3 regions of the Eubacterium ramulus genome follow, and region 3 is predicted to be linked to each of the others. Evidence: riboswitches for the same ligand, from Rfam matches in the RefSeq annotation. Region 3 holds a riboswitch; each other region holds the start of a gene.

What was found. A riboswitch is a leader RNA that binds a small molecule or an ion and turns the genes downstream of it on or off. The one in region 3 is predicted to bind cyclic di-GMP.
Region 1: another riboswitch for cyclic di-GMP. It lies ahead of ACIRUQ_RS11170 (hypothetical protein); the one in region 3 lies ahead of ACIRUQ_RS01885 (HD domain-containing phosphohydrolase).
Region 2: another riboswitch for cyclic di-GMP. It lies ahead of ACIRUQ_RS13960 (response regulator); the one in region 3 lies ahead of ACIRUQ_RS01885 (HD domain-containing phosphohydrolase).

The regions. Positions count from the first base shown of each region.
Region 1 is NZ_CP173382.1:2,388,480-2,391,764, forward strand. It holds gene ACIRUQ_RS11165 (GGDEF domain-containing protein) at 59-991, opposite strand; gene ACIRUQ_RS11170 (hypothetical protein) at 1,072-1,290, opposite strand; cyclic di-GMP riboswitch class I at 1,350-1,425, opposite strand; gene ACIRUQ_RS11175 (hypothetical protein) at 1,514-1,747, opposite strand; partial or broken gene ACIRUQ_RS11180 (hypothetical protein) at 1,774-1,998, opposite strand; gene ACIRUQ_RS11185 (hypothetical protein) at 2,052-2,543, opposite strand; gene ACIRUQ_RS11190 (AAA family ATPase) at 2,611-3,285, opposite strand, start outside.
Region 2 is NZ_CP173382.1:3,008,365-3,011,649, forward strand. It holds gene ACIRUQ_RS13960 (response regulator) at 1-1,936, opposite strand, end outside; cyclic di-GMP riboswitch class I at 2,170-2,260, opposite strand; gene ACIRUQ_RS13965 (ATP-binding protein) at 2,696-3,285, opposite strand, start outside.
Region 3 is NZ_CP173382.1:402,868-406,152, reverse strand. It holds gene ACIRUQ_RS01895 (ABC transporter substrate-binding protein) at 1-649, opposite strand, end outside; gene ACIRUQ_RS01890 (hypothetical protein) at 694-1,146, opposite strand; gene ACIRUQ_RS01885 (HD domain-containing phosphohydrolase) at 1,154-2,197, opposite strand; cyclic di-GMP riboswitch class I at 2,339-2,432, opposite strand; gene ACIRUQ_RS01880 (InlB B-repeat-containing protein) at 2,756-3,285, opposite strand, start outside.

The DNA of each region.
Region 1 (3,285 bases), 1.4 Mb from region 3:
GCAAATGTTTGTTTTGGCACTTTCATTATACAACACATGGAATCGAGGTGTCTTTCTTTTATGCAAAATCACGAACTTGCTCATTTATAGATCTATCTTTTTCTCTGTACAAAACTTTTAATATTTCCTTAATTTCCGCCTCATTTGTATGATAAATGACTGCTATAAACTCATCTCCGCCATATCTTCCAACAAAATCCTTTTCTGGAATAACACTTCGCAAAAGCTTTGAGAAATTCATTATTAACTGATCTCCTGCGGAATGTCCCATTGTATCATTTACAGTTTTTAGATTATTTAAATCAAACATTATGCATGCTGTAGAACCTGTAATTATATCTTTTTTATTAAGAAGCTCATTACAGGCATTTTTATTTGGCAGCCCAGTATGGGCATCTATGAATGCTTTCTGTTCCAGCAATCTGTTTTGCATTGCCATCTGCATTGCCTTTAGAGTCTGCATAATAACCAATATCACCAGAATCAACATATCAAGTGCCGACAAAAGCTCTATAGTACGAATCTTTGTAGCGATCTTTTCTGAATAGCTTTCTGCGGCAGAGACAGTTTCATCTGCCATCGCAAAATATATTTCACTCATATTAACAATGTCTGTATTTTCGTATCCCTTGTTTCTTACTGCTTCAATTTCTGTTTTCAATTTATCCCAGTAATCACTCTGGATTTTCAATTTCTCCTGATATTCTTCGTCACTGAGTTTTACCAGATTATAATGTCCATCCTGATATCTCAATCCAAGAAGAATGTCATCCAAATATTTAATTAATTCATCATTTTGGTTTCCTGTAATTTCTAATTTTACTTCGCGCTGTGTAGCTCCACGTACCAGACCTGCATAATTTATTACGCGTGCTGTCCCCTGCAGCCTGCTAATCTGAATCATCATACAAATAATAAGAACCACTAATATCAATATAAGGAAACTCTGTATAATACCTATTATATTTTTATTTTTCTTGCTTGTCTGCATTTCACCATTTCACCATTTATCCCGAATCTCAAATAACATTCATTTCAATAACTATGCTATTCATTTATTTTCTCCCTATATTAGGGACAAATATCTTTAATAGTATTTTTCATCTTTTCAATATCCAGAGGTTTTGCCAAATGAGTGTTCATACCCACGGCAATACACTTTTCAGCATCTTCCTGGAATGCATTATCAAAATAAGATGGAACATATGTAAATCCTTTGTTGTCTGCAAAATCCGCAAACTCTTCATTCCGGGTGTTTCTGTTCAAAAGCGCCACACGTTTTCCTTTCATCTTCTGTTGATAAATCATTCCTCAAAAAAAGCACTGTCAGACAGACAGTGCACCTCATTTCATGCAACTGGCTGCCATTTTACAGGCCCTGTAGCTTTGCGACCCAGACTTTCATCTGGTTTGCCAATTTCCATATTATACCTTTAATACTTATGCAAAAAAACTGGTTTTATTATATTATAGCACTCTACTGTACACAAGAAAAGCATTACCGTTTTAAAGTTCAAAAATAAAAAAAGAACAGCCGATACATATACTCGAACTGTTCTTCTACTTCTGAAGTCCACGCAGCATTGACATCACTGTTTCCTTCCAGACTGCAAAAACTCTGCAAATACGGCAGTACATGATTCTGCATATCCGTCAGATCTTCCATATACTTCTGATATTCTTCATTGCCTTTTCCTTGCTGATAGCTGATCCAGCTTTCATCCGTCAGCTTCATTTCATTCTGCATCTTTAACTGACTGATGATACCACCGTTTTATATCTTTTAGTGTCACCAATGAGAAAATTGTACCCTAGCAACTTATCTTCGCGAAAAACAAAATAGAATTGCGGACCTGAACCCGGAACCGATTTTTCCATAACCCGTTGCATTATTTTCACCCCGCCGTATGCGGGAAAAAAACCTATTTTCTCAAGAGCGTTTAAAATATCAGTTTTTTTATCTGTAGGTATATCTCTATAATTGATGATTCGCTCCATTTACCTTGCCCTCCTTAATTTTCGGTTTTTGTTCTATTTGCCCCCGATAAACTTTATAACAGTCCTTCTGCTTTTGCCCGAATCGCATAAAACTCTTGGAATGTATCTGGTTCTTCCATTATAGTTTCTTTCATAATTCTTAATCTCCGTTTACCAACTCGTCTATCCAATACAGCAAATATTTTTACGATTAAATTTTCACTTTTAAGACTCGCTTCAATATCTTGATTATCAAACTCTGCAAACGCATTATAAAAACAACGTTGGTCAAAAATACCCAATTTTATAGCTGTATCGTCCATATACGCATTTTCTACTTTCATGCGTTTCTCGTATTTTTCGTCTTGAGGAAACATGTCTGCTTTCGCCCAATTGTTCCAATAGCATCCCTTGATGATTTCTTTTCCATCATATCTTATCGCCGCCCGTCCCTCATGGTCGTGACTCCTGCTATATGATGTTGCATAATACTGAATATGACCTTGCAGACTTTGAGCCAGATATTCCGTTTCCAACTTTTTCCTTATACCACTCCATGTTGCCATTCATTGTTCTCCTCAAATCCCGATTTTCTCAATTCTCCAAATTTGAATTAATCGATTTCTTTATTATCTAATCTGTTAGTAATCTATCCAACAGCATCTGCCTATTATTTATAAACATTTCTGTTACCTGGTAACTCTCTGTATCCTCATATTCGCACAGATGTATGCGTCCATTATCAAAACAATAGATATCTGCATCTGGTATTCCTAACAAAATTGGCGAATGCGTAACTATAATAAACTGTGCTCCCTCTTTTGCACATCTGTATATTTGCATCAACAATGTAAGCTGTCTCTGCGGCGATAATGCAGCTTCCGGCTCGTCAAAAAGATACAAGCCATTTGGATTCATATTATTCTGTGCTAATGCGAGAAAACTCTCTCCATGTGATTTTTCATGATATTTAGCGGAAGGATGTGTAATATCTGCATATTCTTCTTCCTGCGTTGCAACATTATAAAAGCTTTCTGCCCTAAGAAAATATCCCCACTTTTCCTTCCGATAGCCTTTGGCAATTCTTATCGCATCACACAACTCTGAATGTGTATCATGGGTAGAAAAAACATAATTCTTCGTTCCACCCTCAGGATTAAAACCATGTGCTACGGCAAGTGCTTCCAATAAAGTTGATTTACCGCTGCCATTTTCCCCTACAAAAAAAGTAATTGGTTTGTTAAAATCAAGTTTTTCAACTCCCTTAAAAGCCCTGATTCCCTTCAGATAACTATCCTTATCAATTTT
Region 2 (3,285 bases), 770 kb from region 3:
TAAGTGTAATAAGATTATCTACCAGATCTGACAGATTGAAATCTTCCTGTGCCAGCGTCATTTTTCCGCTTTCGATACGTGCCATATCCAGCACTTCATTGATCAGTCCCAGCAGATGACGGCTTGATTCTGTAATCTTGCTGAGACATTCAATCACTCTGTCCTGACTCTCAATATTTGCTCCTGCGATTGCCGTCAGACCCACAATGGCATTCATTGGTGTCCGGATATCATGGGACATATTGGAAAGGAATTCTGTTTTCGCACGATTTGCATTTTCTGCGGACCGGTAAGCCTCTTTCAGTGCCTGACGGGATTCAATCTCTGCTTTCTTCTCCTGTGTCACATCCATGGATGCCAGCAATACCTTTTCCAGCTTTCCATTCTTCCATTCCAAGGGAATATAAGAAGCGATTTTATAAGTCTTTTCATCCAGGCTGCAATACTCAAACTTATAAATATCATTTTCACTTTTCAGTTTTTTCCGAATATTATCCGGAGATATCAGGATATCTATAGCTTCCAATGGTTCCAGTGTCTTATATTTTTCAAGAACCTGAATCTGAAAATCATGATAAAATCCCAGAGGTTTATATATCATCTGTCCATTCAGATTGTAGAATTCATATCTGTCATTTTCCAGATCACAGACAACAAAGCGGTCAACCAGACGCACAATACTCTGAATCAGCTGCTCCATGGAAGCATTATCCGCTGCCATTTGCAGATGCCGTGTGCTCTCTACCTTTGCCTCTGTGATATCACGCAGAAAGATCATGGCATATTCTGAATCCTCTATTTCGCCACGTATGACCACATTGCGGACCCATCGTTCTTCTCCATTCAGAGTGATACGGCATTCTAAAGCCAATTCGGTTTCCAGCCCCTTCAGCCTTTCTGCAATATAACCACGGTCGTAAAAAGAGGATACCGCCTTCTTATCTGTCTCCACAACATAGGAATCCACAAAATGCCGGATCAATTCATCCCACGTATGACTCTGTTCAAAGACGGTCATCAGGGACGGTTCAACCTTAAAGGTATCAAAAGTATTCGCTTCCAGATTCACATAATACTCGCACAAATCTGCTTTCGTAAAAGCCCGGTGAAAAGCAGCAGATTTTTGTGCCTGCATGATTTCTTTTTTCTCCCCATCAATGTTAATAAAAATCCCGGCAATCCTGCTGGCAGAACCATCCAGACGGCGTATTACTTCTGCCGATGCCCGAAACCACTGGTATTGATTATCCTTCATTCTCATACGATACTCTACCTGGTATTTTATCTGGTTCGTCTTATCCTTAATTGCTGCCTGAAGCTGCACCATTACTCTTTCTTTATCCTGTGGATGCAGAAGATCTGACCAGGATTCCAGTTTATTCGGAAAGTCCAGAGTGTCATGATAGCCAAGCATTTTTCGGAATTCATGACTCCAGTTTGCATTCACAATCTCACTGTTTTCGTCACAGTCAAAATACCAGAAGCCGGAATAGATAGCCTCATTGAGCAGTGCCAAATTTACATGATCCCAGTTGACCTGTACGGACATAACCCAGATCTGTCTGCCCGCCTCATCTGTCGCATCCTCTTTACAAAGCCGTACATTATTCACTGTACCGTCTGCTGTAAGGATCTGTGCTTCCCCTGTTCCGTGAAGCTGCAAAAAACGGTCTCGCTCCAGTATATCTTCCTCGTCATAAAAGAAGTTTCTCAATGAGCCTTTTGTCTGTTCCATGAAAGTATCGAATGTATATCCTGTACTATGCAACAGCAGATTATTCACAGACAAAATAGACAGGTTTTGGTCATAAGATCCTGTCATTATACCTACCCCGCCATTATTTTCCAGTGTTTTCTGTACGGCCTGTGACATGGCCTGTGTCTGCCCCGTTACAGTCTCACCTAAGGAATATATTTTGTCTTCATAAATTTTCATTTTATAAAAATCCTCTCTCCGTCTTATGCCTTTTTCATCTTGCTTTTATCTGTATACAAAAAACCTGTCCCTGCTAGTTTTGTTACCCATTTTTGCATACAAAAAGGACACTTGCCAAAATCTGCCAGTGTCCCTACTATATTTTTTTAAAATCACACATCTATATAGTATAAAAGGTATCGGAATCTCTTTTGTTCAAACATCTTTTCCATATATTATGATGATATGGAAACAGTGGCAACCGGCTGACATGGTCAAACTTTCTGACTTTAGTCCCTTCTGGCTTTGCGACCCTGCCTTTCAACAGGTTTGCCTTTAAAATAATCTCTTTTTTCAAAAAAACATACCACGTGGTTTTCCTCTCGTCAATAATTTTTTTTGAAATCTACACATATTTTACTTCTATTTTTGCGGATATTCGATCTGTGCCAGGCACAGCTGTACCCCCGCCGCCTTTGCTTCCTCTGCCAGGTTTCCAGATCAGCAAAGAATTCTGTATCATGGATCTGTGGATTCAGATTCTTCCTGTTATAAAAGGAATCTTCCAACAGTGTCGCATTGCGCCGTCTGTCTTCATCTATGCTTAAAATGGAATCATCTTCACTTAATACCCGGATAATCACCGGTACTTTTCGGTATCCCAGTTTCTCCGCGGCATGTTTTCTTCTGTGGCCGGATATGATCTCATAGTATCCATCCGGTACCGGTCTGACAAACTATCTATAATTACTTTTCGTTGGCAATATCCCAGCAATATTTCTAAAACTCCAAACTATCCGCATTAAGCAGAAAATACTTCATTCCCATGATTACAAAGCCTTCCTCATTTCTCCAAGGCTTTTTTGTTCCGTTTACTACCACGATCTTTTTAAATGAATCAGGGATATTTCTAAATGAATTAAATTCCTGCTTCTGCTTTTCCTCAGAGGTCATATCATAAGCCACCTGAATATAATATCTCTGACTACCCTGATTGACCACAAAATCAACTTCAAACTGCTTTCGAGTTGTTTTTCCTTCATCATTTTTCGCATACGCCTCTACAATACCAACATCCACATTATAACCTCTGATAAGCAGCTCATTGTAAACAATATTTTCCATGATATGAGTAGGTTCCTGCTGTCTAAAATTCAATCTTGCATTTCTAAGTCCCACATCTGAAAAATAGTATTTCAGATTTGCTCCCACATATTTTCTACCTTTAATATCATATCTGTCAGCTTTAGAAATCAAAAATGCCTCCACAAGATAATCTATATGGTTGGATATGGTCTTATTGCTGTAATTGATGCCTCGTTCACTTTTAAACGTATTTGATATTTTAGTTGGGTTAGTAGGAGCTCCTA
Region 3 (3,285 bases):
TGTAGGAAGTACGCCACTTGCGTCCGTCTACGGAAGACAGCTCAGATGCGGATAAGCCCTGCAAAGTTTCCATACAGGTATAATCATAAAAATAGTCTGCCGTAAATCCACGGATTCCTGCTTTTTCAAATGCCTGGCAGGCAGAAACAAAGCTTTCATAATCGGTCGGAAGCGGAATATCATACGTTTCAAAAAGATCCTTGTTCACGACAAATCCATGGGCATCCGCACACACCGGAAGCCAGTTTACGCTTCCGTCTTCATTCATAAAATTGTTCAGGTATGTATTATAGACTGCACCGGCCACATTGGTTGTGGAAAGATCCATCAGACTGTCTTTGAGCGGACTTGCATCATGCAGCGAAAAACGACAGCAGGTTATAATATCCGGCAATCCACCATTTTTCTCAAGAAACCTGTAAAAATCCAGATCATTATTGCCTACTACAAATTCAATATTGATATCCGGAAGCTGTTCCTGGATGTATGGTGCATATGCTTCATACAGGCTTGTGCTCCATAAATACACGGTAATTGTTTCCGCGTCTTCTTTTTCTGCACGCTTTCCGCCACAGCCTGCCAGAAGTGACAGAACTGTCGCCATCACTAGAAATACCGCAAGTAACTTATTCCATTTTTCCTTTTTCATTACAACTCTCCCCACTTGTTTTCCACTCTTTGTTATCACGGTCTTTATATCGTATCAAAATATCCGATAATCCCTATATATTCGTCTTTCTTTAACGAAGACCACAATGTGTGCAGTTTCAACTTATACATCTGCCTCTTATTTTCCACCTTCGCTTTTATCTGCACCGAAAATTCTTTATTTTGTACAGATGTCTGATGTAACAGAACCTGAATCTGCTGACTATCTTCTTCACTTACTCCGAATTCTCTGAACAAATCAAACTTTGAAGCATTTCTCTGACATAAGATCTGCTGTTTTTCATTCAGTATCATTAATTGACCTGACATTGCATTGTAATCAATCGAATTCATTCCACTGTTTGTTTTAAAGAAATCAATCTTTTCCTGCAGGATTTTAATAACACTCTGTGAATAGTTTCGATTCGGTAAGGATTTATCACTGAGTATTTCATTCGAAAGACTCTGTACTTCATGATAATATTTATTATCATTCATCTCGGTACTAAGCATTTTTGAAAATGGAAGGCTCAGTTCTCAGTTCTCTCAAGCATTTCAGCAGAATCGGATTAAACTGTCCGCATTGTCCATCCAGGATCATGTTCATTGCCGTATCATGATCAAATGCTTTCTTATAACATCTTTCACTGGTAAGTGCATCATATACATCGACAATCGATACCACCTGTGCGGAGATTGGTATTTCTTCGCCTTTCAGTCCATCCGGATAACCGCCTCCATCCCATCTTTCATGATGCCATCTGCAGATTTCCCACGCAGTATGTACCAGCGGATGATTTTGAGGGAAGCGCATATCCCGAATGATAGATGCTCCCAGTTCACTATGCGTTTTCATGATCTTAAATTCTTCATCAGACAGTTTTCCCGGTTTGTTCAATATTTCTTCCGGAATATGGATCTTACCGATGTCATGAAGAGAAGATGCCGTTGTGATCAAAGCAATGTCTGCCTCTGTCAAATGATAGGTATCCGATATTTTTATCAGTTTTCTCAGCATCAATTCTGTTGCTGTCCGGATATGCAGGATATGTTCGCTGCTCTCACTGTTACGGGATCCCAGTACATTACTCAGAATCCGGATCATAATATTATTATTTTCTGCTTTTTCGTAAACCTGATCAACAACTACATTGATCAGGCGTTTTTGGTTTACATAAAGATCCAATGTATTTTGCACTCTTTTTTTTACAATAACAGTGTCAAACGGCCGTGTAATATAATCTGTAATTCCCATTTCATATGCTTTGCGCATCATAGTAACAGATTCTTCCGAAGAGATCATAATTACAGGTGTTTCATTGATACATTGACTTTTGTTCATCATTTCCAGAACTTCAAAACCATCCATCTGTGGCATATGGATATCCAAAAGTATCAGATCGATTCCCAGATTATCTCCTACCAGCTGAATGGCCTGATTTCCGTTTTCCGCTTCCAGATAATGATACGTTTCTCCGAGAATCTCCTTTAATATATCCCTGTTAAATTTCGAATCATCTACAATAAGTATTGTTTGCTTTTCATTCATATTCATCTTATCTCATATTTCTTTTCTTCTTTTTCAGTAAAACGTGTGCCATAAAGCAGAAGAAGTTCCATGTAAATAAAAATTTACAGGAACTTTATCCAAATACCCACTTAACACTTACCTTTTATTTTCATTGAGGTATGATGCAACCGGCTAGCATGATCAGATTTCTATCTGACTTTAGCTCCTTCTGGCTTTGCGTCCCGGCTTTTCAACCGGTTTGCTCTTCAAGTCGAACGCTTGTGAGACTTGGTGCGTGATTCCGGTCAGCGTAAACTGACATATTCTTCTCAGAATCACGGCACATCGTACACTCTCGCATATAAATCATCTACATTATATATTTCCTATTGAACAATGCTTTTTTTAAGTATATCACGCAGGTTTCCTCATGTCCACAAGAAAGTGCTTTTGTTGACAGGAACTTCTCGTAATTCATCGTACTTTCCTGTCAAACGAAAAAGCAGTCAATCAACTGAAAGACTGCTTTAAATCGTTTTTTTTGCTATTCTGTTTTTCTCATCCTATGCACCGGTTGTATGGAACACACCAGAAGCATTACTGTCTACGTCTGTTTGCGCATACGATCGTTGTCCATGCACCTCCTGCAAGTGCGATCATTACAAACCAGAGAATCATTCCATTGCTGTCTGCTGTCTTCGGTACCGCAGATGCAGCAGCTGTGTTAGTGGCTGCATCGGATGTCTGGGTTCCATTTACGGTCTGATCTGCATTTGTTGTACCAGAAGTAATCATTCCAGCATTGCTTCCGTTGTTCGAAACGTTATTACCGGAACCGGCGTTTGCTCCATTGCTGTTTGCATTATTGCCGAAGCTGTTATTTAATCCACTATCTGTTCCGTTATTGTCCAAAGTATTGTCATTGGAACCATTGTTGTTTCCATTGTCACTGCCGTTATTCTTATCAGATCCGTTGTTATTGGAATCATCCTGTTTCGGCTCAATGGTAAATGTCTTTGCCACGATTCCATAGTAGTCCCCGATTCCAGTTACTGTTACGTCATAAGTACCAGCCGCTGAAAAACCATTTCCTGCTGCTCTCTCTGCCGGAGCTTCATAACGGATAA